3 regions of the Rahnella sp. P4_A8 genome follow, and region 3 is predicted to be linked to each of the others. Evidence: predicted binding sites of a transcription regulator. Region 3 holds the regulator's gene; each other region holds the start of a gene.
The links. The regulator Fur, encoded in region 3, represses iron uptake genes when iron is present. The targets are predictions, from matches to a motif close to ATAATAATGAGAACNACTATCAA.

Region 1 (9,944 bases), on a different contig from region 3:
GGAGGGTTGGGGTGGGGTATTAAGGTCAAAAACAAGATGTTAAGTGTGCATAAGCACTTGTTTTGTCTGTTAAACCCCCTCCCGGCCTCCCCCTTCGCAGGGGGAGGAGCTAACTAAATCAAGACGCCAGCGACAGATGTTTCTTCTGCTGTTTGTGCGTTTCCAGCCACTCGGCGACGCGTTGTTGCTGGGTTTTATCCAGCCACATACCGAGTTTGGTACGACGCCAGATGGCATCATCAAGCTGTGAAACCCACTCTTTTTCCACCAGATAACGCAGTTCAGCTTCGTAGAATCCGTGACCGAAATCTTCGCCCAGCGATTCAAGGCTGGTCGCGTCATTCAGGAATAACTCTGTCTGGCTGCCGTACGTACGCGCATAACGGCGTGCCAGTGATTCCGGTAACCATTTGAAGCGGGAACGCAGATTGGCGCTGTAGGTATCACGGTCTCCGTTCAGTTTCCCGCCAGGCAGCACGGCCGTTTTGGTCCACGCCGGGCCGGCTTTCGGATAGTACTTCACCAGTTTTTCCAGCGCGTGTTCTGCCAGTTTACGGTAGGTGGTCAGCTTGCCGCCGAATACAGAAAGCAGCGGCGCTTTGCCATCCTGATCGTGAACGTCGAGCGTGTAATCGCGGGTCACCGCCTGTGGTGAATCTGATTCGTCATCGCACAGCGGGCGCACGCCGGAATAAGTCCAGACGATGTCTTCGGTGGTCAGCTGTTTCTTAAAGTGGTCGTTATACACTTTCAGCAGATAACCGATTTCTTTATCGTCGATTTTCACGTCTTTCGGATCGCCGTGATATTCCACGTCGGTGGTGCCGATGATGGAGAATTCATCCATCCACGGGATCACGAAAACAATGCGATGATCTTCGTTTTGCAGAATGTAGGCCTGCGGCTGATTGTGTGCACGGGGCACCACAATATGGCTGCCTTTGATCAGACGGATGCCGTATGGCGATTTCAGCTTCAGGCCGTCGTCGAAGAAATGTTTTACCCACGGACCGGTAGCGTTCACCAGACCTTTGGCGCGCCAGGTGAAGGTTTTGCCGGTGTCGATATCTTCGGCTTCAACCATCCACATGCCGTCCTCACGCCATGCGCGGGTCACGCGGGTGCGGGTACGAACTTCGCCGCCACGTTCTTCCACTTCCTGTGCATTGACGACCACTAAACGCGCATCGTCGACCCAGCAATCCGAGTATTCAAAACCTTTGGTCAGTTCTGGTTTCAGCACGGACTCGCTGCCGAATTTCAGACCTTTACTGGCCGGCAGGCTGGTGCGTTTGCCCAGATGGTCGTACAGGAACAAACCGGCGCGGATCATCCAGGCCGGGCGCAAATGCGGCTGATGCGGTAAACGGAAACGCATCGGGAAAGCAATATGCGGTGCCATTTTCAACAGCACTTCACGTTCAGCCAGCGCTTCGCTGACCAGACGGAATTCGTAATGTTCCAGATAGCGCAGGCCACCGTGGATCAGTTTAGAACTGGCCGAAGAGGTCGCGCAGGCCAAGTCTTGCGCTTCAAGCAGCAGAACAGACAGCCCGCGGCCAGCTGCGTCGACTGCGATGCCGGTACCATTAATACCGCCACCAATTACGATCAAGTCTTTGGTTTCCACGTCATCTTCCTCCAGATGTTCGCAATAGCTCTTTTATGTTCGTTTTCGCTCACGATTGTAATCGAGAATCGACAAACAAGCCAAGCGTTAACCAAATAAAAACAATTATGCGTGATGAAGGTAACATTTTTGTGTCGGTTTCGAGCAAAATAGCAAGGCGGGGACGAAACCGAACGCCGCTACGCGTGGAATTTTTCGAAATTGTTCGTTTTGCCGGGCAGGGCGGAGGGAGGAAAAGCAGGAGCGCCAGCCGCAGCGCTCCTTAAATGCAGGCAAATCAGCACAGTTCGAGATGCACGTCGTACTTGTCGATGATTTGCTTCACGCTGTCCGGCGGCTGTTTATCAGTGAACAGATAATGAATCAGATCCATTTTGCCGAGGTTGACCATCGCGTTTCGGCCAAATTTGGAATGGTCCGTCACCAGCATCACGCAGCGGGAGTTTTCGATAATCGCGCGTTTGGTACGGGCTTCGTGATAGTCGAATTCGAGCAGCGAACCGTCCATATCGATGCCGCTGATGCCGAGAATGCCGTAATCAAGGCGGAACTGAGAGATGAAATCGAGCGTTGCCTCGCCCATGATGCCGCCGTCGCGGGCGCGCACTTCACCGCCTGCGAGGAACAAACGAAAATCCTCTTTGGCTGTCAGCAGCGTCGCGACGTTCAGGTTGTTGGTCACGATGCGCAGATTTTTATGGTTAAGCAGCGCATGCGCCACGGCTTCCGGCGTGGTGCCGATATCAATAAACAGCGTTGAACCGTCAGGGATCTGGCTGGCGACTCGTTCGGCGATACGCGCTTTCGCTTCCGACCACATCACTTTACGGTCGTTGTATGCCGCATTCACCGAACTGGACGGCAAGGCTGCACCGCCATGGTGACGGTGAATTTTATTCTGTTCCGCCAGATCATTCAGATCACGGCGGATAGTTTGCGGGCTGACTGCAAAATGCTCCACCAGCTCTTCGGTGCTGACATACCCCTGCTGGCGGACTAAATCGATAATCGCATCATGGCGTTGTGTTTGTTTCACCCGAATCCCCTACTTATTTTTTTTGTTGCGCGGAGTGCGCGTGTCAACAAATGCCATGATCAGGCCGAGGCCCAGACCAAACGCATGCGCGGCATTCGACACGGCCGCGCCGCCCGTTGCATAGCCAATGAACATAAAAATCAGCGAAATGACCAGTAATCCGCCGGGCACATACAGACGACTTTCCGGTTTCAACTGGCCGGTCAGCCAGGCGTAACCCATCAGCGCGTACACCACACCGGATAATCCGCCGAACCACGAACCGCTGACCATCGACTGGCCCCAGCCGCTGATCAGGGCAGAAATTAAGGTTACGGTGAACAGTTTGCCGCTGCCCAGATGCATCTCAATCTGGCTGGCGAGATACCACCACCATGCCAGATTAATCAGCAGGGCAATAAAGGAGAAATTCATCAGGGCCGGGGTGAACCATCGCCATAACTGGAAAACGCGCGAACTGTCCGGCCAGGCGAGCCAGCTCATCACCAGTTCGTCGCCGACCATCTGTTGCAGGATAAACACCGCCAGACTCAGCACAATCATGCCTATCGTCAGCGGCCCGGCGCGGCTGCGCAGGGTTTTCAGGAAGGGTGTGTGCGACATCTTTAAATGTGGCTGTGCCTTGCCGGTTTTCCAGCTTGCTTCCTGATAGCGTGGATGCAGGGGATCGCGCACAAACAGCGCCACCTGCTTCTCGGCCTCTTCCAGACGGGATTCATCTTCCAGCCAGAGCTGCACTTCCTGACTTTCGTGTTTCATCGTCAGCGTAAAACCCTGGGTTGCCATGTAATCGACAAAAGCCTGAGCCAGGCGGGGGTTGTTCAGGTTAAGAATGCGCACCATAGCGTTTAGCGGTTTCCCTAATTGTTTGATTTGTTGCCGTCATTTTAGGGCAATACCTTATCTGCCAGCGTGGGGGATGTCGATTATAACGTCAGACGGGTAAAGGAGGGGAATTTAGGAATGCTGTGCGGTTATCTGTGAATAGAAAATTATGGTGATGTGATGAGGATCGAAGTCTTTTGCAACACCGCCGGATGACGGTGTTGCAAAATCGAGCCTTTAAAGCCCTTCCAGCGCCTGTTGCAGATCAGCAATCAGGTCTTCGGTATCTTCGATACCGATGCTGATGCGCACCAGTCCGTCGGTGATACCGCTCTGGCGGCGAACTTCCGGCGCGACGGCGCTGTGCGTTGTCGATGCCGGATGGCAGGCCAGCGAATCGGTGTCGCCGAGCGATACCGCCTGCGTGATGATGCTCAGCTTATCGAGGAACGTCCGTGCGGCGTTGAGGCCGCCTTTCAGCTCAATGGCCATAATCCCGCCAAACAGTTTCATTTGTTTTGAGGCGGTGGCATGTCCCGGATGCTGCTTCAGCCCCGGATAGAACACGGTGTCTACCGCGCTGTGGCCGTCGAGGAATTCCGCCACCGCCTGTGCGCTCAGCGAACTGGCTTCGACGCGCAGCGGCAGAGTTTTCAGGCCGCGGATCAGCAAACTGGCTTCGAACGGGCTCAGGTTGCCACCGAACTGCTTCAGACTCAGGGTGCGGATTGGCGTGATTAATGCCGCCGAACCGGCCACTACGCCACCGGTCGCATCGCCGTGGCCGCTGATGTATTTGGTCGCGGAATGCAGAACGATATCAATGCCCAGTTCCAGCGGGCGCGTCAGGTACGGTGTGGCAAAAGTATTATCCGCCACACTGACTGCACCGGCGGCTTTCGACAGACGGGCGACTTCAGCCAGATCGGCGATATCCAGTCCCGGGTTAGCCGGGGTTTCCACCAGCACCACTTTGGTGTTTTTTGTGAATGCCGCTTCCAGTTCGCTCACATGGGTAACGTGAACCGGTTTGATGCCATAACGTGGCAGCAGGTTACGCACCACGCCTTCAGTGCCGCCATACAGCGTGCCGATATGAATGATTTCATCGCCGGGAACCAGCAGGGCAAACAACGTGGCGCTGATCGCTGCCATGCCACTCGCGCAGGCAACGGCGGTTTCTGCACCTTCGAGCGCCGCCAGTTTCTGTTCAAAAACGGCCACCGTCGGATTGGCGAAACGGCTGTAAATATAACCCGGTTCTTCACCACTGAAACGGCGTGCGCCGCTGTCAAAATCCGGGTATGAAAATGCCGATGCGGCGGTGATAGGTGTCGCAATCGCGCCGGTCAGGGCATCGGGCTGCTGTCCGCCATGAACGGCGAGCGTACGCATCCCTAAAGAACGTGAAGTGTTCAGTTTTTTCATCTTGGAATCCTGTCGATAGTAGGCGGAAATTATATCAACACTGGAGAAAGGTAGCTTTTTCAGCTTAAGAACATTTTCGGCGCAAACTCATTAGCCTGGTTATAAAGACTATAGCGTGCGCCGGCGTCAATAAAGAGGGGTCAGGCTTCAATATCTTGCGGGAAGGTTTGCGACCAGGCTTCGAAACCGCCGTCAACGCTGTAGACCGATTCGAAACCCTGAGAAATCAGAAATTGCGCGGCACCGCGGCTGCTGATGCCGTGATAGCACATCACCAGTACCGGTGTTTTGGCATCGGCCTGCTGGATAAACGCAGGCAGGCTGTCGTTGCTCAGGTGATAAGCGCCAGGTGCATGTGCTGCGCCGAAGCTTTGCGGGTCACGAATATCGACCATCACGGCTTCGCCTGAGGTCAGGCGGGAATGTGCTTGTTCAACGCTGATTGCTTCAAATTGTTCCATTCTGGTCTTGCCTCATAAAAGGTTATGCCGCCATTCTACCCAATAATTGCACAACTAAGACCAGACGAAATACAGGGATAAAGGCTAAACCAGGATCACCTGCACGCCTTTCTGACGTAATTGCCCGATGATTTCATCATTCGCTTCTTTGCCGGTGATCAGCACATCGATTTGTTCGGTGCGGCTGAACAGCATGCCCGCGCGCTGGCCGATTTTGCTGCTGTCGACCAGTACCGCCAAATTCCCAACATAATTCAACATCTTCTGCTCGGCCATCGCGGTCAGCATATCGGTTTTGTACAGGCCATCGGCGGTCAGCCCCGCGCCGCTGGTGAACATCCAGTGCCCGGCATACAGGCTGGCATCGCCGTCTTGTGGTGCCAGCGTAATTGACTGACTTTTATTGTACTGACCGCCCATGATCACCACGCTGTCGTGCTCCTGTTCAATCAGATAATTGGCCAGCGGCAGATAATTGGTAATGACCTGAATGTCTTTTCCGCACATTTCACGGCCGAGCAGAAACGCCGTCGAACCGCAGTTTATCACCACGCTTTCACCCGGCTGGCACAGTTCGGATGCCGCTTTGGCGATGCGCATTTTCTCGTTGAGATTGTGCGTCTGATGGATATTCAGCGGTGTCCAGTTCTGGCGTGGCTGATTCACGGCTTCAGCGCCATTGCGCACTTTCCGCAGTTTGCCCAGTTCGTTGAGCTTGGTGATGTCACGACGCGCCGTAGCGGGTGAAATATCAAACTGATCAATCACATCAGCGACTGAAATCTGCCCCTGACGTTGCAGCAGATCGAGAATAGCGTTGTGGCGTTGTGGCTCAGTCATGGTGGCTCCGCAGGTAAATAGGTGATTACCGCGTGATTATAAACGAGCAGTAATGGCAATTACATGGTTTATAAAAAAGCGGAGTCTGTTGCCTCCGCCTGTTCATAACATACTTTATAAGAAAGACTTGAATGGCAGATCAGTCTCGGTAGTAAAGCAGTCGTCAAAGCCACGCGGATAGTGATACTCGAAGTTATCCTTATCATCCGGATACGTGAATTTACCGCCGACCTGCCAGATAAACGGCTTGAAGCCGTATTTCAGGCGATCTTTTTTCATCTCCCACAGCACGCGGATTTCCTGCGGATCGGCCTGGAAATTCGACCAGATATCATGGTGGAACGGAATAACGACTTTGGTGTTGAGGGATTCCGCCATGCGCAGCATATCGACGCTGGTCATTTTGTCGGTCACACCACGCGGGTTTTCGCCATAAGAGCCGAGCGCCACGTCTATCTGATATTCGTTACCGTGTTTGGCGTAGTAGTTGGAATAGTGCGAATCGCCGCTGTGATACAGGTTACCGCCCGGCGTTTTGAACAAATAATTCACCGCGCGCTGATCCATCATATCCGGCAATACCCCTGCGGCTTTCTGGTCTGCGGGCAGGGTGATCAGCACCGTGCGGTCGAAAGAATCCAGTGCGTGAATTTCCACGTCTTTGATCCTCACCACTTTGCCCGGCGTCATCACGATGCAACGACTGGCGGGCACGCCCCAGCTCATCCACAAATCCACACAGGTTTGCGGGCCGATAAAGGGCACGTCAGCAGCACAGTTTTGCATGACCGCGGCGGCCACGTTCACATCGATATGATCGTTATGATCGTGGGTGGATAACACCGCGTCGATCTCCCTGATCGCAAAGGGATCGAGCACAAACGGTGTGGTGCGCAGATTTGGCTGGAGCTTCTTTACACCGGCCATGCGCTGCATCTGGTGGCCGGTTTTCATCAGCGGGCTGCTGTGATTTTGCTTGCCGACGCCACACCAGAAATCGACACAAATATTCGCGCCGCCCTCAGACTTCAGCCAGATCCCTGTACAGCCCAGCCACCACATGGCAAAAGTGCCCGGCGCGACCTTTTCCTGCTCGATCTCTTCGTTTAACCAGGTGCCCCATTCCGGGAAAGTGCTGAGGATCCAGGATTCGCGGCTGATCGTTTCTACTTTGCTCATAGTATTCCCTCATCTGAGTTGGCTTTGAAATAGAGTCACAATAAATCATTTAGTGATTATATATGATTTATTTGTGAGAACTTATCATCGAAAATTCATAATGACAATGATTATAAACGAGCGATTTTTAGCATTAAGCAGGGGGTGACAAAGGAGGATGGGAGGATTTCAGGCGGTTTTCACATGCCTTTTTTTGTAGTATATGGCTGATATTTATCATAAAAACAGAGTGATTTAGTTTGTTAGCTCATTCTGCCGATGACGATATCTTGCGAGACTGCTCACAAATAATCATTGCGAATCTTTATTTGATTCGATGTGAGCATTAGAGTGCGTTTGTCCCTCACTTTTTAGCGCAGCGGTTATGTTCAAGTGCGTTGAAGAGATCAAACAAGGTCAGACGGAGAGTCTTATGGAATTCCTCTACACCATCTTCACCGTATTTTTTAATCAGGTAATGACTAACGCGCCGTTGCTGCTGGGTATTGTGACCATGCTCGGTTACATCCTGCTCAGGAAGAGCGCGACGGTGATTATCAAGGGCACCATCAAAACCATTATCGGCTTTATGTTACTGCAGGCGGGGTCCGGCATTCTGACCGGTACCTTCAAACCGGTGGTGGCAAAACTTTCAGAAGTGTATGGCATTAACGGTGCAATATCAGATACCTATGCCTCAATGATGGCCACGGTGGAGCGCATGGGCGAGGCCTATAGCTGGGTCGGTTACGCGGTGCTGATCGCCCTGGCGCTGAATATCCTGATGGTGGTATTCCGCCGCATTACCGGCATTCGCACCATCATGCTCACCGGCCACATCATGTTCCAGCAGGCGGGGCTGATTGCGGTGTTCTTCTTCATCATGGGCTATCCGATGTGGACCACCATCTGGTCAACCGCAATTCTGGTGTCGCTGTACTGGGGCATTACCTCGAACATGATGTACAAACCGACGCAGGCCGTGACCGAAAACAGCGGCTTCTCGATTGGTCACCAGCAGCAATTTGCCTCGTGGATCGCTTATAAAATCGCGCCGTATCTCGGGAAGAAAGAAGACAGTGTTGAAGATCTCAAACTGCCGGGCTGGCTGAATATTTTCCATGACAATATCGTGTCTACCGCCATCGTGATGACCGTGTTCTTCGGCATCATTCTGTGTTCCTTCGGCCTCGACACCCTGCAGCAAATGGCCGGAAAAACCCACTGGACGATTTACATCCTGCAAACCGGTCTGATGTTTGCAGTGGCGATTTTCATCATTATTCAGGGCGTGCGTATGTTCGTTGCTGAACTGACCGAAGCCTTTAACGGCATCTCCCAACGCCTGATCCCCGGTGCCGTGCTGGCCATCGACTGCGCGGCTATTTACAGCTTTGCGCCGAACGCCGTGGTCTGGGGCTTTATGTGGGGCACCATCGGCCAGCTGATTGCTGTCGCCATTCTGTTTGGCATGGGCTCTTCCATCATGATCATCCCCGGCTTTATCCCGATGTTCTTCTCTAACGCCACCATCGGCGTGTTTGCCAATCACTTCGGCGGCTGGCGCGCGGCGCTGAAAATCTGTCTGGTGATGGGGATGATCGAAATCTTCGGCTGCGTCTGGGCCATCAAACTCACCGGCCTGAGCGCCTGGATGGGCATGGCAGACTGGTCGATTCTGGCACCGCCAATGATGCAGGGCTTCTTCAGCATCGGTATGGCCTTTATAGGCGTCATTGGGGTGATTGTGCTGCTCTACATGTTCTTCGCGGGTCGCGCATTGCGGGCCGAAGAAGATGCTGAAAAACAGGCGCTTAATCAGTCCGTTTCTCACTAATGACTGTTCACTAATGACTTCTCACAAATAACTTCTCACAAAATAAAGAGGTTCCCATGACAGTACGAATTCTGGCGGTATGCGGTTGCGGGCAAGGCAGTTCGATGATCATGAAGATGAAAATCGGCCAGTTTCTGACGCAGGAAGGCGTGGATCACACCATGAATAGCTGCGCGGTGGGGGAATACAAATCCGAGCTGAGCGGGGCTGACATTATTGTCGCCTCCACGCACGTGGCGGATGAAATCACCGTCAGCGGCAACAAATACGTGGTCGGCGTGCGCAACATGCTGTCGGCGGCGGACTTCGGTCCGAAAGTGATGGAAGTGATTAACGCGCACTTTTCCGCAGACCTGAAAAAGTAAGGAGCGATGTATGAAACTGCGAGATTCGCTGGCTGAAAACAACTCGATTCGCCTCAACGCAGAAGCAGAAACCTGGCAGGGCGCAGTGAAAATTGGCGTCGATATGCTGGTGGAAGCCGGAGTGGTAGAGCCGCGTTATTACCAGGCGATTCTGGACGGCGTCGAACGTTTCGGGCCGTATTTCGTGATCGCGCCCGGGCTTGCCATGCCGCATGGCCGTCCGGAAGAAGGTGTGCTGAAAACCGGTTTTGCGCTGGTGACGCTGAAAAAACCGCTGGTGTTCAATCATGAAGATAACGATCCGGTGGACATTCTCATCACGCTGGCGGCGGTGGATGCCAATGCGCATCAGGAAATCGGCATC
Region 2 (9,944 bases), on a different contig from region 3:
GGACAGTCGATAATGGCGCAGCGTAGCCCGAAAACCTGTTCGATCAGTGCCGGTGTGACGATGTCCACCGGTGCGCCCTCAGCCAGTATTTTTCCATCGCGCATGGCAATCAGATGCCCGGCGTAACGACATGCCTGATTCAGGTCGTGCAACACCACCACCAGCGTGCGGCCGTTTTCCTGATTCAGGCGACACATCAGTTCCATCAAATCAATCTGATGCGCGATATCCAGCCAGGTTGTCGGTTCATCCAGCAATAACAACGGCGTTTGTTGCGCCAGCACCATGGCTATCCACACCCGCTGGCGCTGTCCGCCGGAAAGTGAATTCACCGTGCTTTCCGCCAGTTCGAATACTCCCGTTGCGTGCATGGCGTCGTTCACCGCCAGCGTATCTTGCGCTGTCCAGCGGCTGAACAGGCTCTGATGCGGGTAACGCCCGCGGGCCACCAGATCCGCCACACTGATATCGCCCGGCGCCGTTGAACTTTGCGGCAGTAAACCCAGACGTTTCGCGACGTCTCTGGTGCCGTAATCACCGATCAGTTTGCCATCGAGAAATACCGTGCCGGATTGCGGCGGCATCAGGCGGCTGAGCGTGCGCAATAATGTGGATTTACCGCAGGCATTTGGCCCGATAATCACGGTGAGTTTTCCCTGAGGGATAGAGACGGAGAGTTCGCGGGCGACGATTTTTTTATCGTAGCCCAGCGTCAGATCTTTCGCGTACAAAGGGGAAGAGTGTTCAGTATTCATGAGCGTCGCGACTCCCGGATCAGCAACCCAATCAGATAAATGCCGCCCAGACTGACGGTCAGCACGCCCACGGGTAACTGATAGGGCGTGAACAGCCGTTGTGCAGTGACATCGGCGGCGAGCAACAGCAGCGCACCGGTCAGCGCCGCGAAAAATAAAGCGTGCTGCTGGCTGGCGCAAAGACGACGCGAAATTTGCGGTGACACCAGCGCAATAAAGGAAATTGGCCCGGCCAGCGCGGTGGCTGCGGCGGTCAACGCCACGCCCGCCAGCATCAGCAATAAACGTGAACGCGCCACCGGTACGCCCAGCGCACAGGCGGCATCATCGCCCATTTCGAGCAACCGCATCGGAGCGGATAAGCAACGCGCGAGCATGCAGGCGACGATAATCATCCCGGTCGCCGGCAGGCTTTTCTCCCATGTGATGCCATTGAGCGAACCAGCATTCCACAAGCCAGCCGTCAGCGCCGATTCCAGCGAGGCGTGAATAATCAGCCAGGTATTGACCGCAATCAGCAGCGCCCGTACGCCGATACCGACGATAATCAGGCGGAACGTTTCGATGCCCTGACGCCACGCCAGGGCGTATACCACCAGTGCGGTCACGACGCCGCCTGCCATCGCGCCGGGGAGAAGGTCGCCCGCAGCGCCATTGAACAACACGATAATCAGCAGAACGCCGGTATACGCGCCGGTGTTAAAACCGATAACGTCCGGACTTCCCAATGGATTGCGCAGCAGCGACTGAAAAATCGCGCCGCTGATGCCGAGTGCGGCACCGAGAATCATCGCCATCACCACGCGCGGCAGACGCCATTGCGTGACAATAATGCTCAGGTTTTTCGGCCCGTCGCCGAGCAGGGCGCTGACAACCTGCGACGGCGTCAGTGCCAGTGTTCCGCTACCCAGCGCGTAAACCGCCAGCAGGATCAGGCATAACACCAGTCCGCAGGCGGTCAGAAAGGGGCGCGACAGCAGCAAAGGTTTTTTCAGCGGGCGAGGTTCTGTAAGAGTCTGGCTCATGTTTAACCTCTGTGTAATCCACCGGGACGGCGTACCAGGAAAATAAGCACCGGCGCGCCGATAAAGGCGACCACTACGGAAACCCGCAATTCTCCGGTAACCAGAAAACGCCCGGCGATATCGGCTGCCAGCAACAGCGTCGGGGTTAACACCAGCGTCCACGGCAGCATCCAGCGCGGATCCGCACGACAGATCCAGCGCGCCATATGCGGCACCATCAGGCCGACAAAGGCGATGGGGCCGACAGCCGCTGTGGCGCTGCCGCACAACAACGTAATCGCCAGTAATCCCAGCAACTGCGTGGTCGCGATTTTGGTGCCGAGCGCCGTCGCCAGTTCGCTGCCCATCGTCAGATTATTCAGGGAGCGGGCCATCAGTAAGCTCAGGGCAACCGCAAAAGTCACCGGCGGTGTGATGGTTTTAATCACGGTAATATTGCGGATATCCAGCGAGCCAGCCTGCCAGAATCGCAACTGATCGTAGACAGTCGGGTTGAGCAGGGAAATCCCCGAAGACATGCCTTCCAGCACAGCGCCGAGCGCGACGCCCGCCAGAGTTAAGCGTACCGGATCCAGCTTTCCGCGTCCCAGCGCGCCGATCATGGCGACCAGCAATGTTGCCAGTAAGGCACCGGCAAACGCGAACCACAAATAGTGGCTGACATCCGTTGCGCCAAAAAAGGCGATACCGATAACCACCGCGAAAGCCGCACCCGCATTAACGCCAAGAATACCGGGATCAGCCAGCGGATTGCGGGTGAGGATTTGCATCAGCGCACCGGATAATCCGAGCGCCATCCCTGCCAGCAAACCGGCCAGCGTGCGCGGCACACGGGCATCGGTGACAATCACACAATCCGCCCCTGTGCACTGGCCGTTAAGCGCTGACATCACGGTGCCGGACGCAAGCGATTTCTCGCCCAGCACCAGACTCAGCGCCATCATCAGGCAGAGCAAAAACAAGGCAACCAACAGCGCTGTGAGATTTTTTATTGAGCGGGACATCAGTGAGTTACGAACAGTTTTTCAAGCTGATTCAGCATGTTGCTGGCGCTGTAATAATCGAGTCTGAACGTGTCGTCACCCATGGCATACACGCGCCCGGCCTGCACGGCAGGTAACTTCGCCAGAAAAGGATTGGTCAGCAGCCGTTGTGCATCAGGCTGACTGGCGGAAAATAACAGCAGCGTCTGGCCGTTCATCGCCTCCGGCATTTTCTCACCGGCAAGCTGGATGATGTCATGGCGTTTGCCCTGACTGTAACTGGCGGCGAAATTCAGCGGAACCGGCGCGAGGCTGAATCCTAACTGCCGGAGCAGCTGACCCTGCGGTGACGCGGGCGTCCACAGATTGGCGCTTTTGCCATCTGATCCATAAACCAGCGCGGACACCGGCTGCGGTGGCAAATGTATCGCTTTTTTCAGACTGTCTTCACGGGCTGAAAACTGCGCGATAACCTTGGCGGCATCGGTTTCTTTACCCGTCGCCCGGCCTAATTCGGTGGCGAGTTCCTGCCAGCTTTTATCGTCGTAATTGACCACCATGACCGGCGCAATGGCCGACAGCTGATCATAGAGTTTCAGTGCGGAATCCCCGCCTGTGGCGGCAATAATGATGAGATCCGGTGCCTGTCCGGCAATGGCTTCAGCATTCGGTTCGCCGATATAAAGCCGCTGCACACCGCGTTGTTTCGCGACATCGCCCCACTGGCGGAAAAAGCCCTGAGCATCGGAAACCCGATTATTGGGCGCAGTCGCTCCGCTGGCGATAACCGGCGCATTAATCGCCAGCAATGTGCCGGTGACGGTGACGCTGGTGGAGACAATCCGCTGCGGCGGCTGTTGTAATGTGATGCTTCCCTTTGAGGTCATAACTTGCCGTGGCCAGCCTTCTGCGAAAGCCTGCGTGGCGACAAGCAGCGATAACAACAGCGCAACCATCCCTGAAAAACGGCGAAAACCAGCCCTTGTCATTGGATCCATTCCTGATTCTTTAATGTTAATGGTTATCATTATTATATGCAGGGCGTATGGGGTCAATGACGAGAGAGGTTCAATCCGTGGAAAAGTCAGGGGAAGACAGGTATTCACGCAACAAAAAAGCCACTCCGTATGAAGTGGCTTAATCGTTTGAATCTCAAACTAAAATCTGGTGGCCCTTGCTGGACTTGAACCAGCGACCAAGCGATTATGAGTCGCGTGCTCTAACCAACTGAGCTAAAGGGCCGAGGTGCGGGATTATACGGTAAACTCTGCTTACAGGTCTATATGTCTTCGGTTTGTATGCGCGTTTTGTGCACAGTTTTAGTCTGTTGTGTTCACTGCGTTTTTTACCTATAACTCAGGTAAATACATCTTAAGGGATAATAATGATTACAGATATTATCGCCCGGGATCTTTCTGTCGTGTTTTGCGGCATCAATCCCGGCTTATCCACTGCTCATCATGGTTTCCATTTCGCTAATGCCAATAACCGTTTCTGGAAGGTTATCTATCAGGCGGGTTTTACCGGGCGTTTACTTAAGCCTGAAGAAGAACAGCATTTGCTGGATACAGATTGCGGGATCACTATGCTGGTGGAACGTCCGACTGTTGAGGCAACGGAGCTGGTTCGCGATGAGTTGCGCGAAGGGGGCGCAGCGTTGACGGCAAAAATTGAATACTATCAGCCGCGTGCGCTGGCTGTTTTAGGCAAACAGGCATTCAGTAAAGCGTTTGGCATCAGTAAGGTGAACTGGGGACGTCAGGCGTTGAAAATCGGTGACACGGAAGTTTGGGTGCTGCCTAACCCAAGCGGCCTGAACCGGGCGACGCTGGATGAACTGGTATCCGCATACCGTGAACTATTCTTATCATTAGAAAACACAGCATAATCCCGTCACCTCCTCTTATTATTCCATCTGATATAAAATCTCGCCAGGATGATTATTTTATTAATAATCGTCTTATTTTTGGTTGATTTACCAAATTATTTCGCTATTAAAGCAGCTTTATACTCTCTGAACCCCACCTGAATACATTTGCATATTTAATGTAAGAGGAATGCTTCCCCCGTGTGAATGCGCTCAACTGAACTAAAACTTATTCCATCGCCTCATTCGGGGTGAGCAGCAAAGTAGTCAGGCAGTTTGATTCTTCAGGAGCAGGAGATATGGCTAATGTTGAAACCGAAGAAAGACAGGAAAATCTGGAGGAATGGTTCGAACTATTTTCAGGACTACCGCTCCGGCATTCAGAAAGAGAAGCAAGATTAATCAGCTTTTGTGAAAAAAACAGCGTCTGCATCATGTCGGTGATGCCCTGGATAGCATCGGAATTTGCTGAACATGGTGGTTTCGCCGGATTATTTCATTTTATTCATCTCCATGGAGGGAGAAAAATATACATGCCCAAAGAGGCAGAGAAGTTTTATCAGATCTACGGGATTAATATCCCGCAAAATAAATATAACAGAATTTATAAAAAAATTGATTCTTCTGGATATCTGGATACGCCATCCAACTGGGGGGTGTTTATCGCTATTCGCCGGGCAGCAATGCAAGTGGCGATGAAAGAAGATATTCCGGCAAAACTACTCACACAAACTTTTGGTATTACGATGAGAAGTATCCGGCTAATTAAATCACGTAACGCGTGTCTGTAAAGGAGGTCGAGGAAGTTAAGAGAAGGCAAAGACTACACACAATTATTTTCTCATTCATTTTAATATAAAAGGTAAATATTATGACTCAATATTCTGTCACTGTAGCAAATAACTCTGTAAATACCGGTGCAATTTGTATTTATCAAACCTCTCCGGATATCACCGATCCCAAAGTGATGTCACTGGCGTGGTTCTCCAAAGTGGCACATCCAAAAACCAAAGTGCAGTTTGACTGGGGAATTGATTACAGTTTTGTTTGGGATGAAACCGGTGTGCTGATCCCCGGTGTGAAATTCGATGCCTCTCAAACCCTTCCTGCCAGCCTGACGAACAATAATCAGGTGACGCTGAGCTATTCCGAGGGGGCGTTTGAATTCGAACAACAGACCACCGGCGGAAAGAACGGTACGTTGTATGTCACGAACGACAGCAGTTTACCGCTGAATCAGGCCTCTGTCGGGGTCGGTATGTCGGGGGCGGGTACCTTTGTTGTTCAGGCACAGCCGAACATCAACCTGACCTTCACACCGCATCCAACTTATTGGATCACTTTTGGTAATTATACGCCGGGTCAGGTGCTTGATATTGGTCAGATCACCAATAAGCAGCAGCTTGAGTTTGCGCCGAATACTTACAACCTGAATGTTCAGCTGAAAAATGATAACACCTGGTCTGTTGGCTGAGTCATCAGTTTAATTTACTTACGGAGTAATATTATGATTCTTATCGTCTGTACCGATGATCCGGAACTGGAACATGTTGCCAGTGCTTCAATGGCACAGTACCAGTCAGTTTTTAAGTCGAGTTACAAAATATTTCATTCTGAGTTGCGGTTGTTAGGAAAGAGTGAAAATCTGTTTATTATTTCTCATGGTGCCTTTCAGGGAGATAATGACCGGCCGGTTATCGGTGATAAAGCCAAAGCCTTTTATGTAAATGGTGATACGCTTTATTTAAATGTGAAAAGTATTTTCCCGCCGGATTATACGGGTAACGTTTATATCGATGCCTGTGAATCAGCAGATAGCACAGATGTATTGCTCAGTTTTGCGCAAACATTTTACCTGGATTTCCATCCTGATTCACCGACGTCTAAAGTATTTGGTCTGACGGGTGTCAGCAGCGGGCTTATTCCATTACCGGATAATACTGCCTGGGTGAATGTCAGTTTAGAAAACCAGTAATAAAAAGCCCCGGCATTTCTGCCGGGGCTTTTCTGTTCGTGACTGACAACCAGAGAACGATTAATCGTCCAGGAAGCTGCGCAGCACTTCGGAGCGGCTTGGGTGGCGCAGTTTACGCAACGCTTTCGCTTCGATCTGACGGATACGTTCACGGGTAACGTCGAACTGTTTGCCCACTTCTTCCAGCGTGTGGTCAGTGTTCATATCGATACCGAAACGCATACGCAGAACTTTCGCTTCACGTGCGGTCAGGCCAGCCAGAACGTCATGTGTTGCAGAACGCAGGCTTTCAGACGTTGCAGAATCCAGTGGCAGCTCGAGGGTGGTATCCTCGATGAAATCACCCAGATGCGAATCTTCATCGTCGCCGATTGGCGTTTCCATGGAGATTGGCTCTTTCGCAATTTTCAGCACTTTGCGGATTTTGTCTTCCGGCATCAGCATACGTTCAGCCAGTTCTTCCGGCGTCGGCTCGCGGCCCATCTCTTGCAGCATCTGACGGGAGATACGGTTGAGTTTGTTGATCGTCTCAATCATATGTACCGGGATACGGATGGTACGCGCCTGGTCGGCGATGGAGCGGGTGATAGCCTGACGGATCCACCAGGTCGCATAAGTTGAGAACTTATAACCACGGCGATATTCAAACTTATCAACGGCTTTCATCAGGCCGATGTTACCTTCCTGGATCAGGTCAAGGAACTGCAGACCACGGTTGGTGTATTTCTTCGCGATCGAAATAACCAGACGTAAGTTTGCTTCAACCATCTCTTTCTTCGCGCGACGGGCTTTCGCTTCGCCGATAGACATGCGACGGTTGATGTCTTTTACCTGTTCGATAGTCAGGCCAGTTTCTTCTTCGATCTGACGCAGCTTCATCAGGCCGCGCTGTACGTCTTCGGTGACTTCTTTCAGCTTCTCAGACCAGGGTTTACCCATTGCCAGAGCAGCATCAAACCAGGTATCGCTGGTTTCGTTACCGGCGAACAGATTGACGAAGTTTTTCTTCGGCATTTTGCACTGTTCAACGCACACTTTCATGATCAGACGTTCCTGAGCACGAACGCGATCCATCATGGAACGCATGCTGTTAACCAGGAAATCGAACTGTTTTGGCACTAAACGGAATTGTTTGAACACATCGGACAGCTTCAGGATTTCTTCTGCTGCGCTCTTGTGGCTACGGCCGTTTTTCTTGATGACCAGACGCGTCGCTTCATGCTGTTCACGCAGTTCGGTGAACTTCTGGCGAGCCAGTTCCGGGTCGATGCTGTTGTCGTCTTCAGCATCGTCGTCTTCATCTTCGTCTTCATCATCATCATCCTGCTCTTCGGTGGTCAGTTCAGAACCCACGTGAGTCGCAGTTGGTGCGATTTCTTCTTCGGCGTTAGGGTCAACAAAACCTGTGATCAAGTCAGACAGGCGGACTTCGCCAGCTTCTACACGGTCATATTGCTCTAACAAATAAGTGATAGCTTCAGGATATTCAGCAACGGAGCACTGAACCTGGTTGATACCGTCTTCGATACGTTTGGCGATGTCGATTTCGCCTTCACGGGTCAGCAACTCAACGGTACCCATCTCGCGCATATACATACGCACAGGGTCGGTGGTACGGCCAATTTCGGATTCAACGCTGGAAAGTACCTGCGCCGCCGCTTCTGCAGCGTCTTCGTCGGTATCAGGGCGGTTTTCGGCCAGCATCAAATCATCGGCGTCCGGTGCTTCTTCAAGTACCTGGATGCCCATGTCGTTAATCATCTGGATGATGTCTTCGATCTGGTCGGAATCGACGATATCTTCCGGCAGATGGTCATTGACCTCAGCATAGGTCAGATAGCCTTGCTCCTTACCACGGGTGACAAGTAGCTTAAGCTGTGACTGCGGGTTTTGCTCCATAAGACGGTATCCACACTTCAGAGTATTTGGGTTGGTGTCGGTCGGGTAACATCGCCAACAATAACGTTAGGGGCGTTTATTGTGCCGCGGCCCACCAGGGCGGCTCTGCGCAGGGCCGTGCCCCGCTTTATATCGGCACTTAAGCCGTTTTTTAGTAGTAACGCCTGACGCATTACTTTTTATGTTCTTGTTATTTAACTTGTTAACTCTTTCTCGCTAACACCTGATTCAGGGAACTGACTTCGGTCCGTTCCTCCGGACTCAGGCCATGCGTCCTGGCTTTTGCAATCAAAGTTTCAAGCCGTTGCTCTAAAATCGAGTCATACAGGCTGGCTAACGTGGCGCGAAATTCCTCCTCGACCATGTCCTCTACGATCATGTGGTTCCATGTCGCCAGAGTTTCAAGCTGCTGGTAGAACTTATTGTCGCGATAAAGTTCCAGTAACTGGCCCGTCGTCAGCCCCGGCTGGGCTAAGCAAGTGGTTACTAACTCGCTGAACAGATCCAGTCCTGGTTGCTTCGCTTGCTCCAAACCTTGCAGTGAGGGTATAAGTGTAGCCAGTTGTGGATTTTGTACCAGTAACCCTATAAGTATACGCATGGTTGTGCGTTTTAGCTGGGGCGCCTGATAGACATTGCTACTTTCTGCCTGTTTAGGCATCAGCTTTTCCAGCTGGCTGTCATCCAAAATACCGAGCTTATTCCCTAACTGCTGACGCAAATACATTCGTAACGTTTCACCGGGAACCTGGCGGATCAGCGGCAATGCCAGCATGCTCAATTTGGTCCGCCCGTCAGGGCTGCTCAAATCTACCTGCGGCAACAGCGAATCAAACAGGAAAGTGGACAGCGGCATCGCCTGTTCCATACGTTGTTCGAACGCTTCTTTGCCTTCTTTACGCACCAGCGTGTCTGGATCTTCGCCGTCGGGTAAAAACATAAAACGCAGCTGGCGGCCATCATTAAGATACGGCAGTGCCGTTTCCAGTGCGCGCCATGCGGCTTCACGTCCCGCGCGGTCACCGTCGTAACAGCAAACGATGTTGTCTGTGCTGCGGAACATCAGCTGAATATGATCAGCGGTCGTGGACGTGCCCAATGAGGCAACGGCATAATCAATGCCGAACTGCGCCAGTGCGACGACATCCATATACCCTTCAACCACCAGCAAACGCGCTGGCGTCGGGTGCTTTAACTGTGCTTCATACAGGCCATACAACTGGCGGCCTTTATGGAAAATTTCGGTTTCCGGTGAGTTCAGGTATTTCGGCGTACCGTCACCGAGAACCCTGCCGCCAAAGGCAATTACGCGGCCACGTTTATCACGAATAGGAAACATCACCCGTTCGCGGAAACGATCATAGCTGCGGCCATTGTCATTGGTGACCAACATACCGGCATCAATCAGAGACGCTTTATCATCGGCATTTTTACCGAAAC
Region 3 (9,944 bases):
AGCTTGGTGCGCCAAAGCGGGCAGCCAGCTCATTGTAATGTTCCTGCGGGTTCTTACCGGTAACGGCAGTAATTTCCGCCGCCAGCAGGCACATGATGATGCCGTCTTTGTCGGTAGACCACGGCGTGCCGTCGAAACGCAGGAAAGAAGCCCCTGCACTTTCTTCGCCACCAAAACCGAAGCTGCCGTCAAACAAACCATCAACGAACCATTTGAAACCAACCGGCACTTCCACCAGTTTACGGCCCAAATCTTCCACCACGCGGTCGATCATCGCACTTGAGACCAGCGTTTTACCGACGGCAACGTCTTTGCCCCACTGCGGACGGTGCTGGAACAGATACTGAATCGCCACCGCCAGATAATGGTTCGGGTTCATCAGACCCGCAGGCGTCACGATACCGTGACGGTCATAGTCAGGATCATTAGCAAAGGCCAGATCGAATTTATCACGCAGCGCCAGCAGACCCGCCATTGCGGATTCGGACGAGCAGTCCATACGGATCACGCCGTCGTGGTCGAGATGCATGAAACGGAAAGTCTGATCGACTTCATCGTTCACCAGCGTCAGATCCAGTTTGTAATGCTCCGCGATGCGTTTCCAGTATTCGATACCGGAACCACCGAGGGGATCCACACCCAGTTTCAGACCCGCTTTCTGAATCGCAGCCATATCAACGATGTCGGTCAGCCCTTCGATAAACGGCTGAACCAAATCTTTCGCTGCCAGATGACCACTTTTCCACGCCAGATCCAGAGACTGACGTTTCACACCTGTCAGTTTCGCGGCCAGCAATGCGTTAGCACGTTTCTCAATCACGGAGGTCAGGTTGGTATCCGCCGGACCGCCGTTGGTCGGGTTATATTTGATGCCGCCATCTTCCGGTGGGTTGTGCGAAGGCGTGATGACGATGCCATCCGCCAGCGCGCCGCCGTTACGGTTATGCGTCAGAATGGCGTGAGACACAGCCGGTGTCGGCGTAAACCCGTTGTTTTCCTGAACAATGACATCAACGCCATTGGCGGTCAGCACTTCCAGCACGGAAATAAACGCCGGTTCAGACAACGCGTGCGTGTCTTTACCCACGTAGCATGGCCCGGTGGTGCCCTGCTCTTTACGCACTTCGGCAATCGCCTGAGCAATCGCCAGAATATGCGCTTCATTAAAGCTGTGACGCAACGCGCTACCGCGATGGCCGGACGTGCCGAATTTCACAGCATGCGCCGTGTTTGCCGGATCCGGTTGCAGAACGTAGTACTGTGACGTTAACTGCGCCACATTGATCAAATCGCTTTGCTGAGCAGGTTGCCCTGCACGGGGGTGATTAGCCACTGGCGCTTCTCCCTTACGCTGAAATTAAAGGGTGCCGCAAACTTTGTCAGTCAGTTCCGTCGGGAACTGCATGAGCTGCATGATGTGTTCAATCATGCTGCGTTTGCGACCTGTGTTGGTATTCGTAATAACCCAATACGGCGTTCCGGGAACGTGTTTAGGCTTGGTATGAATGCCGTTTTGCAGCAAGGTTTGCTGGTCACCGGCAAAGTAAGTCCGCGTGCGCCCGGTCAGAGAGTCGGTCGCCGTCGCAAATTCTTTAGGGTTCAGGGTATACAAGGTCGAGAGGATCAGCATAAAACGGTTAACCGCTTTAGTCTGTTCTGCGTATTCGTCGGACAGCAACAGTTCACGAACGGCGCGGACTTTATCACGCGACGTCGGTGCGGCGGCGGCGGCAGGTTTTTCCTGCGCGACAGTTCCGGCGATAACAGAAGTGGTCACTGGTACGGCAGGAGCGGTCTGACCGGCAGTAAACTTCAACATACGGCGTAAAATATCAGACGCACTTTCACCGATTGCTTGCGTGTGGCTGGCAATGTAGCGGTAGAGTTCTTCGTCAACCTCAATAGTTTTCATCTTTATCCAGTACTGTTTTTCTACTTAATTCATTCGAAAGGATTATACAAATTTCTACGCAGTAACAAACAGAGGAATTGCGCCGCGAAGTAAAATCCAGACAACTTCCCGATTTTGCTGCATGCAGGCTCCGGCCCGTTCTGCTCCTGGTAGTCAAATCCCGCTCAGGCATCTGGCAGAAACTTTCTGTTTTAAAAAATTATCCGCAAGTCATGATAACCTAATGAGATTGTTTATCTGTATGAACTTCTCTATGAAATTACATTATCGCCTGCAAGAATCTGAAGTCGCTGGCAGCACTGCACTGCCGGTTTTGCTCATCCACGGATTGTTCGGCACCCTTGATAATCTGGGCATTCTGGCCCGGGACCTGAGACAACAGCATAACGTGTTACAGGTGGATTTGCGTAATCACGGCCAGTCAGGACGTTCTGATGAAATGTCTTACGCCACCATGGCGCAGGATTTAGTGGAAACGCTGGATGCTGTTGGTTTCCAAAAAGTCATTGTGATCGGCCATTCAATGGGTGGGAAAGCGGCGATGGCGTTGACGGCACTGATCCCCGACCGTATCGAAAAGTTGATCGCCATTGATGTCGCGCCGGTGGATTATCACGTGCGTCGCCATGATGAGATTTTTGCGGCGATTAATGCCGTGACCGAGGCAGGACTCCGCGACCGTACCTCCGCTACCGAATGTATGCGCACGTATATAAAGGAAGACGGCGTGATCCAGTTCCTGCTCAAATCATTCCAGCAGGGAGAATGGCGCTTTAACGTGCCGGTGCTGCTCAGTGAATACGAAACTATTACCGGCTGGGAAGACGTGCCTCCGTGGGATCACCCGGCGCTGTTTATCCGTGGCGGGCTATCGCCGTATGTGCAGGATGAATATCGCGACGCGATTGCCCGACAATTTCCGCAGGCCAAAGCGCATGTGGTGGCGGGAGCCGGTCATTGGGTGCACGCGGAAAAACCCGATGCAGTACTGCGCGCGGTGCACCGTTTCATCGATGCGGCCTGAGGTTTAACATCCTGGGGATAAATTGTGCAAAAAGTCTGCACAACTTAAGAAGTTATCATGAAATCAGGGTAATCAGGCGTTGTGAACCCCTGGTGCGCCAGTGTATGATTGCGCGCTATAATTTTGCCGCCCCGTTTACTCACAGTGAGTCGCGGGAGGTGAATTGGGTCAGGGTTTCTTAGCCCGAAATGTGTGAAACGCTCGTCAGGAACCGGCTTGCGGTTTTCCGATGTAAAAACTTCCCTGGTTGTACCGCTACCTATGGCAAAAGAACAACTGGATCGCACGACGATTGATCTGTTCGCAGATGACCGTCGTCCGGGGCGTCCAAAAACAAATCCGCTATCCCGTGATGAACAGCTCAGGATCAATAAGCGCAACCAGTTACGCCGCGATAAAGCGAGCGGCCTGCGTCGTGTGGAGCTGAAAATGAATGCCGATGCTGTTGATATGCTCAATAAGCTGGCAGAAGAACGCAATATCAGTCGTAGCGAATTGATTGAAGAGATGCTGCTGTCGCATCTTAACGGTCATGAAGGCTGATTGAAAAGCGGGTAACCCTCTCAGGCTACCCGTTTGTTTTTTCTTACTTATTCCATATTAATTCACGTCTTCCTGCTCAGAACGTTTCCCAGTTTTCAGCACTTTTCGCCGAAAGCATGCTGGTATCCGGACGCAATAACGGTGCGGAAATTGACTTCCCCGGACGTGAACCGACGCTCGTCACGCTATCTTTAAGTTTGAACGTAGCAACGGCATTGTTCAGCAATGAAGCCTGCTCTTCCAGTGATACTGCAGCCTGCGACGCCTGTTCTACCAGCGCGGCGTTCTGCTGTGTGACGCTGTCCATTTCTGTGACGGCAACCGCCACCTGACTGATTCCTTTGCTTTGCTCATCGGATGCAGAGGCGATTTCCGCCATGATGTCAGTGACATGCGTAATTGAGCGCACCACTTCATTCATCGTCTGACCGGCGTTTTCAACCAATTTCGAACCGCTGTCGACGCGGGAAACCGATTCGCTGATGAGCTGCTCGATTTCTTTCGCCGCCTGCGCACTGCGTTGTGCAAGATTGCGCACTTCGCTGGCAACCACTGCAAAACCGCGCCCCTGCTCGCCCGCACGTGCCGCTTCGACGGCAGCATTCAGCGCCAGAATGTTGGTCTGGAAAGCGATGCTGTTAATCACAGAAGTGATTTCAGCAATTTTCTTCGAGCTGCCGGAGATATCTTTCATGGTGCTGACCACGTCTGCCACGATGTTGCCGCCCTTCTGCGCGGTGGTGGAAGCCTCCATCACCAGCTGGCTGGCGTGATGCGCGTTATCGGCATTGTGTTTAACGGTAGCCGTCAGTTCTTCCATGCTGGCAGCGGTTTCTTCCAGCGCCGACGCCTGTTCTTCCGTACGGGAAGACAAATCGTTGTTCCCGGCTGAAATTTCTGACGCGCCCTGATAGATGTGATTGGTGCAGTTGCGGATGGTCTGAACGGTATTGACCAGGCTCAACTGCATCTCGTTCAGCAACGGAATCAGCTTACCGGCGCAGTTTTTACCGAATTCTTCCAGATAAAACGTCAGATCGCCGCTGGCGATCACCGCGAAGTGACCGCGGATTTTATCCAGCGGCTTCACCAGCGCCATCACCAGATAACGGTCAGTCAGCAATAAAATCACCAGCCCGATACCAAATGCCGTCAGCAGAATCACTTTGCTAAATGACGTCAGATGGGTGGATTGCCGTTGTGCCGCATCAAAATCGACAGCGATCTGACCGCTGACTTTCTCCATCGATGAGCCAAAGCTGCGGCTCAGTGCAGGTACGGTGGAATTGGCTAGCTGGTTATAGGACTCCGTATTTTTGCTGCGGGCTGCGTCGAACAATGGCGTGACGCCCTGCGTGATCAGATTTTCCCAACTGGTGATCAATTCCTGCACGGAGGAATCTTCCAGCCCCGGATGCGGTGCCGCTTTAAAACTGGCCAGTGCCTGCGTCAGCCCGCTGAGTGATTGTTTGGCGGTATCAAAAATTTCCGGACCTTTTGACGGATCGGCCTGAAGCTGTGCCACGGCGCGGCTCAGGCGCGTCACGGTACGAAAATACTGATCATTTCCTTTATTGATCAGCGCCATATTGTTGACCAGCTCGGTACTATTTTTGGTATTTTGGGTCAGTGTGTCCAGTGAGGTGACGGTGTAAAGGGAAACACCTGCCCACATGACGCAAAAGATGCCAAGAATGGTTAATAAAGCGGCCCTGATGGTGATATTTTTTAAAAACTGCACGATATGCCTCTCTCGAAACATGTCTGTTTCTGGCCTGAGGATTGACGGGGATGCGGAGAATCAAGACAGGTAACCAGCAGGCAAGTGCCCCAGGACATGTTTGAACACCTCTCCGGGCATCGATTTCTTTATTATGTTGAGATTGCTCCCGAATCATCTATCGGCGGAATGTTCTCGAAATTTAGTATTGTGACGACTTATTTCTCAAACTTGCTTTTGACCTCATTAACCCTGAGGTTAATTCGCCGCAGGTGAAAGCACACAAAGGCGATAACACTTAAAAATATTGCCCGATAAACTTATTTCCCAGTTAAGAAGGCGAGCAGAAGCATATTCTCCGCCGCACGAGTTTGCTATCATCTGCATTATTATTGCCTGCGTTGCAGAGCACTTCATTGAGAACAAGAGGTTAGGTAATCTTATGGCCGTTGTAGGTATCTTCTTTGGATCCGATACAGGTAACACCGAAAACATCGCAAAAATGATCCAGAAGCAATTGGGTAAAGATGTTGCAGAGGTGCATGACATTGCGAAGAGCAGCAAAGAGGATCTGGAAAAATTCGATATTTTGCTTATCGGCATTCCAACCTGGTATTACGGTGAAGCGCAGTGTGACTGGGACGACTTTTTCCCAACGCTGGAAGAGATAGATTTCGAAGGTAAGCTGGTGGCACTGTTTGGTTGCGGTGACCAGGAAGACTACGCCGAATATTTCTGCGATGCGCTGGGCACCGTGCGCGATATCATTGAGCCACGCGGCGCAGTGATTGTCGGACATTGGCCTACCGAAGGTTACCACTTTGAAGCATCTAAAGGCCTGGCGGATGATAAGCACTTCATAGGACTGGCAATTGACGAAGATCGTCAGCCCGAACTGACCAGCGAACGTGTTGATGCCTGGGTGAAACAGATCACAGAAGAACTTAGCCTTTCTGAAATTATTGGCTAAAAACCCTGTTGGCCCTGAGGATTTATTCTACAATTGAAGGGCCAAACTATTACTGAAATTAACAATTTAACTGCTACAAAATTGTAACTTTCGGTCGTATCAAGGTACACTGAGTTCCTCTGTTTTTTCTATTGATCAAGTCGTTGCATTCCAAATGTGACCGGCAATTTGTGATCTTTATTAACAGGCTGTCGTTGACGAGAATTGGCACATTGCGTTAAACGAAGAGACTAAACGAATAATTTTGTGCCGCCGATGCCACAGGCTGCATGCCTCAACTTGATTAGCACATAGTAACAGGACTGAATCCGCATGACTGACAACAACACCGCACTGAAGAAAGCCGGCTTAAAAGTCACGCTTCCGCGCCTCAAAATCCTGGAAGTGCTGCAAGCGCCGGAAGGTCATCACGTTAGTGCGGAAGATCTTTACAAGCAACTGATTGATATGGGTGAAGAAATTGGCCTGGCGACGGTTTACCGCGTTCTGAACCAGTTTGACGACGCCGGTATTGTCACCCGTCATAACTTCGAAGGCGGCAAGTCCGTATTCGAACTGACCCAGCAACATCACCACGACCACCTGATCTGTCTGGATTGCGGTCGTGTGATCGAATTCCGTGACGAATATATTGAAGGTCGTCAGCGTGAGATTGCTAAGAAACACGGTATCAAGCTCACCAACCACAGCCTGTATCTGTACGGCCACTGTGAAGCAGGCGATTGCCGCGAAGATGACTCTTTGCACAACGATAAACCTGCGCAGTAATCTGCACAGGCTTTGACTAAATTAACCGCTGAAAAGCGGTTTTTTTATGTCTGATATCGACGCAGATTGAGCCCGGATAGCAGGCATAAAAAACCCCGGCAAGCCGGGGTATGTTTCGCTGCTGAGATTCACGGCTTAGGTGAATTGTTCGTTTTTATTTCCTGCCAGATTTTCCCGCAATCAGCAGCATATGCCTGACCGTCGCCAGTTTTACGCGCCGTCAGACATCGCTGATAATCCACCACGCGCACCGTCTCCTGTTCTGCAAATTGCTGGTGGGCTTTTTCCTGTTTCAGTTTATTCAGTAACACCTCGCAGGATGCCAGTTTGTCCGGATTGCCTTCTGACGTATTGATACAGGCACGGTAATCTTCCCGCGTTTGGGATATTTGTGCCTGATCGGCGGTGGGTGCACAACCGGCCAGCAAAACAGCCGAAACCATGATCATCAGTAATTTATTCATCGACATAGCGACCTCAGAAAATAGTAAATGGAGCGATAACGATGAATTTCACGTCTTTTTCATCCTGGAAAATGTTGCCGTAACCGCCGCCCCAGCTCGGTATGTCCGAATGGTTGTCGTACTGGGTGTAATGCAGTTTGAACAACGTCCCTTTGGCGCGCCCTTCCTGAATGGTGTACAGCGCATCCAGGCTCCATGCGCTTTCTTTCAGACGCTGGCTCTGGTCATAAGCGGCGTTGGTGCTCGGTTTGGCATCCCACGCATAGACGTACGAACCACCGACCGCGAACCCCGGCAGGTCCCATTTCGCCAGATCATAAAGCACGCCGGCATATACTGCTTTTTCACCGTTGGCGTTGAAGTCCGAGCGGTTGTCCCACCACACATCAAGACGGCCGTTTGAGGAAGAATAAGTCGGGGTCATGCGCTGCAGGAAGTAGCCCTGATTCCCTTCCGCTTTCACCATCGTCCCTTCCAGACGCCAGTTAAACTGCCCGGTGGTATAGCCAAAGGTCAGTGCCTGCAACCATGCCAGACCGTCATACAGACTGTTCGGATCATTCTTGTCACTGATGCGGTCTTCTGCACCATAGAACTGATAGCTGGTGGTCAGCGGATTGCCCAGCAGATCCATTTTGTACGAGGCCTTAGCAAAGTACTGATCGACATAACTTTCAGCCTGGCCAAATGCGCCTTCCAGTACGAAGTCATTTTTAAAATCATATTTCGCACCGAGCGAATGAATATAAGAAACGCCGGTTTTCTTGTCATTCTGGCGGAAATCATCCATTTCCAGATGCCACGGCGATTTATATTCATCAGCCCACATATAGGAGAAACTCAGTTCACCCGGGTCACCGAAATCGTGTTTATAACCGGCTTCCGCACCGCGATACGTACCCGGCATAAAGCTCCAGTGCGGTGCGATCAGCGTCTGTCCGGTAGGCTGAATATACCCTGCGTGCCCCCAGAATCCGCCATATTTGAATTTACCGGCTGCCTTATAAAGACTGACCCCACTTTTATCCCCGGAGTAATCTTCGTCGTAGGCGCGGTTGCTGTTAGAAAAGGCGATTTCGTTGGGATGGCCGCTCTCGCTGCTCTCGGCCATTTCAATCGCCGTAAAGGCTGCGATATCAATACCAAACATGTCCCAGGCATAGCCGGAAGAAAAATCGAGGTTCAGGTTAGCGGTAGAATGCGAAAGGTTGGTTGTATAGTCTTTGTAGTGGTCACTCGCCGGATCCATGTCCTTGCGGTCACGTTCACGCTGCCAGTAGTACACACCGCCGGTCAGTGTGGAATCATCAATAAAACCGGCTGCTTTGGTCCCTTGTGAAAACATCATTCCGCCACCCAGTAAGGTGCCGGCGAGAGAATACATGGCAGGTTTCAGGTAAGCCGATCCCCTGCCCCTGTTACGGTGCTTGTGCATAGAGATTCCTCATGTTGACTAAAAAAACGAGCAAAACCCAAACGGGTATAAAAAGCGGTCGCCAGAGGCGTAACCGGTTAAATCAACATCAAGAGTATTTTTCGCGACGCGAATTATCAATGAGTAATTAATCATTAATTATCGAAATATGACAAAGTGCACATAAAGATGAAAAAGCATTACAGAGGTATGCAGGAAAGGATTAAAGCAATGGACTATAATAATATATAATTAAAACATACGATTAAACAAAATCATCTTACAGTTTAAACGTTTCAGCAATATGAACGGCTGTGGCACAACGTTTTAAAAGTAAGCATAGGAAATACATTAATTCGCGACGAAAAACAAAAGGCATCTCTGACAAGAATAACAGGCGAAAAAAAACGCAGCCTGAACTGCGTTTTTATTACCTCATACTGAGGGCTTACGCGACGGGTTTGCTTTCCCAGGTATCACGCAGGCCAACGGTACGGTTAAACACCAGATGTTCAGCACTTGAGTAGCGGTTGTCGGCACAGAAGTAACCTTCACGCTCAAACTGCAGGCTGATTTCAGCCTGTGCAGCCACCAGTGATGGCTCCACGAAACCGTGGGAAATCACCAGGGAATCCGGGTTGATGGTGGTCAGGAAGTCTTCCGCCTGGCCCGGGTTTGCGACGCTGAACAGACGGTCATACAGGCGGAACTCAGCCGGTTTGCCTTCAGACGCGGACACCCAGTGGATCACGCCTTTCACCTTGCGGCCATCGGCAGGATCTTTGCTCAGCGTGTCGATATCGTAAGAACAGAAGATAGTGGTGATATTCCCTTCCTCGTCTTTCTCGATACGTTCTGCTTTGATCACATACGCATTACGCAGGCGCACTTCTTTGCCCAACACCAGACGCTTGTACTGCTTGTTGGCTTCTTCGCGGAAATCAGCCTGATCGATGTAAATCTCACGGGTAAACGGCACTTCGCGGGTGCCCATTTCCGGTTTGCCCGGATGATTCGGCATCTTCACCATCTGCACATCATCACCGGTAAAGTTTTCAATGATCACTTTAACCGGATTGATAACCGCCATGGCGCGCGGTGCGTTCTCGTTGAGATCGTCACGGATGCA

Region 1: the regulator Fur is predicted to act here: its motif matches at 7,494-7,516, upstream of ulaG (L-ascorbate 6-phosphate lactonase).
Region 2: the regulator Fur is predicted to act here: its motif matches at 3,775-3,797, upstream of fepB (Fe2+-enterobactin ABC transporter substrate-binding protein).

Annotation. Positions count from the first base shown of each region.
Region 1 is NZ_JBFUHK010000005.1:115,354-125,297, reverse strand. It holds gene glpD (glycerol-3-phosphate dehydrogenase) at 119-1,630, opposite strand; gene AC1DUO_RS04695 (DeoR/GlpR family transcriptional regulator) at 1,908-2,666, opposite strand; gene glpG (rhomboid family intramembrane serine protease GlpG) at 2,676-3,509, opposite strand; gene AC1DUO_RS04685 (trans-sulfuration enzyme family protein) at 3,729-4,919, opposite strand; gene glpE (thiosulfate sulfurtransferase GlpE) at 5,060-5,380, opposite strand; gene ulaR (HTH-type transcriptional regulator UlaR) at 5,465-6,220, opposite strand; gene ulaG (L-ascorbate 6-phosphate lactonase) at 6,335-7,399, opposite strand; gene ulaA (PTS ascorbate transporter subunit IIC) at 7,812-9,215, shown strand; gene ulaB (PTS ascorbate transporter subunit IIB) at 9,272-9,580, shown strand; gene ulaC (PTS ascorbate transporter subunit IIA) at 9,591-9,944, shown strand, end outside.
Region 2 is NZ_JBFUHK010000007.1:82,050-91,993, reverse strand. It holds gene AC1DUO_RS06060 (ATP-binding cassette domain-containing protein) at 1-755, opposite strand, end outside; gene fepG (iron-enterobactin ABC transporter permease) at 752-1,780, opposite strand; gene fepD (Fe(3+)-siderophore ABC transporter permease) at 1,783-2,784, opposite strand; gene fepB (Fe2+-enterobactin ABC transporter substrate-binding protein) at 2,784-3,752, opposite strand; tRNA gene AC1DUO_RS06040 (tRNA-Ile) at 3,929-4,005, opposite strand; gene mug (G/U mismatch-specific DNA glycosylase) at 4,148-4,651, shown strand; gene AC1DUO_RS06030 (hypothetical protein) at 4,930-5,421, shown strand; gene AC1DUO_RS06025 (hypothetical protein) at 5,502-6,104, shown strand; gene AC1DUO_RS06020 (hypothetical protein) at 6,195-6,605, shown strand; gene rpoD (RNA polymerase sigma factor RpoD) at 6,666-8,504, opposite strand; gene dnaG (DNA primase) at 8,707-9,944, opposite strand, start outside.
Region 3 is NZ_JBFUHK010000019.1:51,216-61,159, forward strand. It holds gene pgm (phosphoglucomutase (alpha-D-glucose-1,6-bisphosphate-dependent)) at 1-1,333, opposite strand, end outside; gene seqA (replication initiation negative regulator SeqA) at 1,358-1,912, opposite strand; gene ybfF (esterase) at 2,154-2,936, shown strand; gene ybfE (LexA regulated protein) at 3,198-3,479, shown strand; gene AC1DUO_RS12335 (methyl-accepting chemotaxis protein) at 3,556-5,220, opposite strand; gene fldA (flavodoxin FldA) at 5,642-6,169, shown strand; gene fur (ferric iron uptake transcriptional regulator) at 6,482-6,937, shown strand; gene chiQ (ChiQ/YbfN family lipoprotein) at 7,066-7,401, opposite strand; gene chiP (chitoporin ChiP) at 7,415-8,785, opposite strand; gene glnS (glutamine--tRNA ligase) at 9,264-9,944, opposite strand, start outside.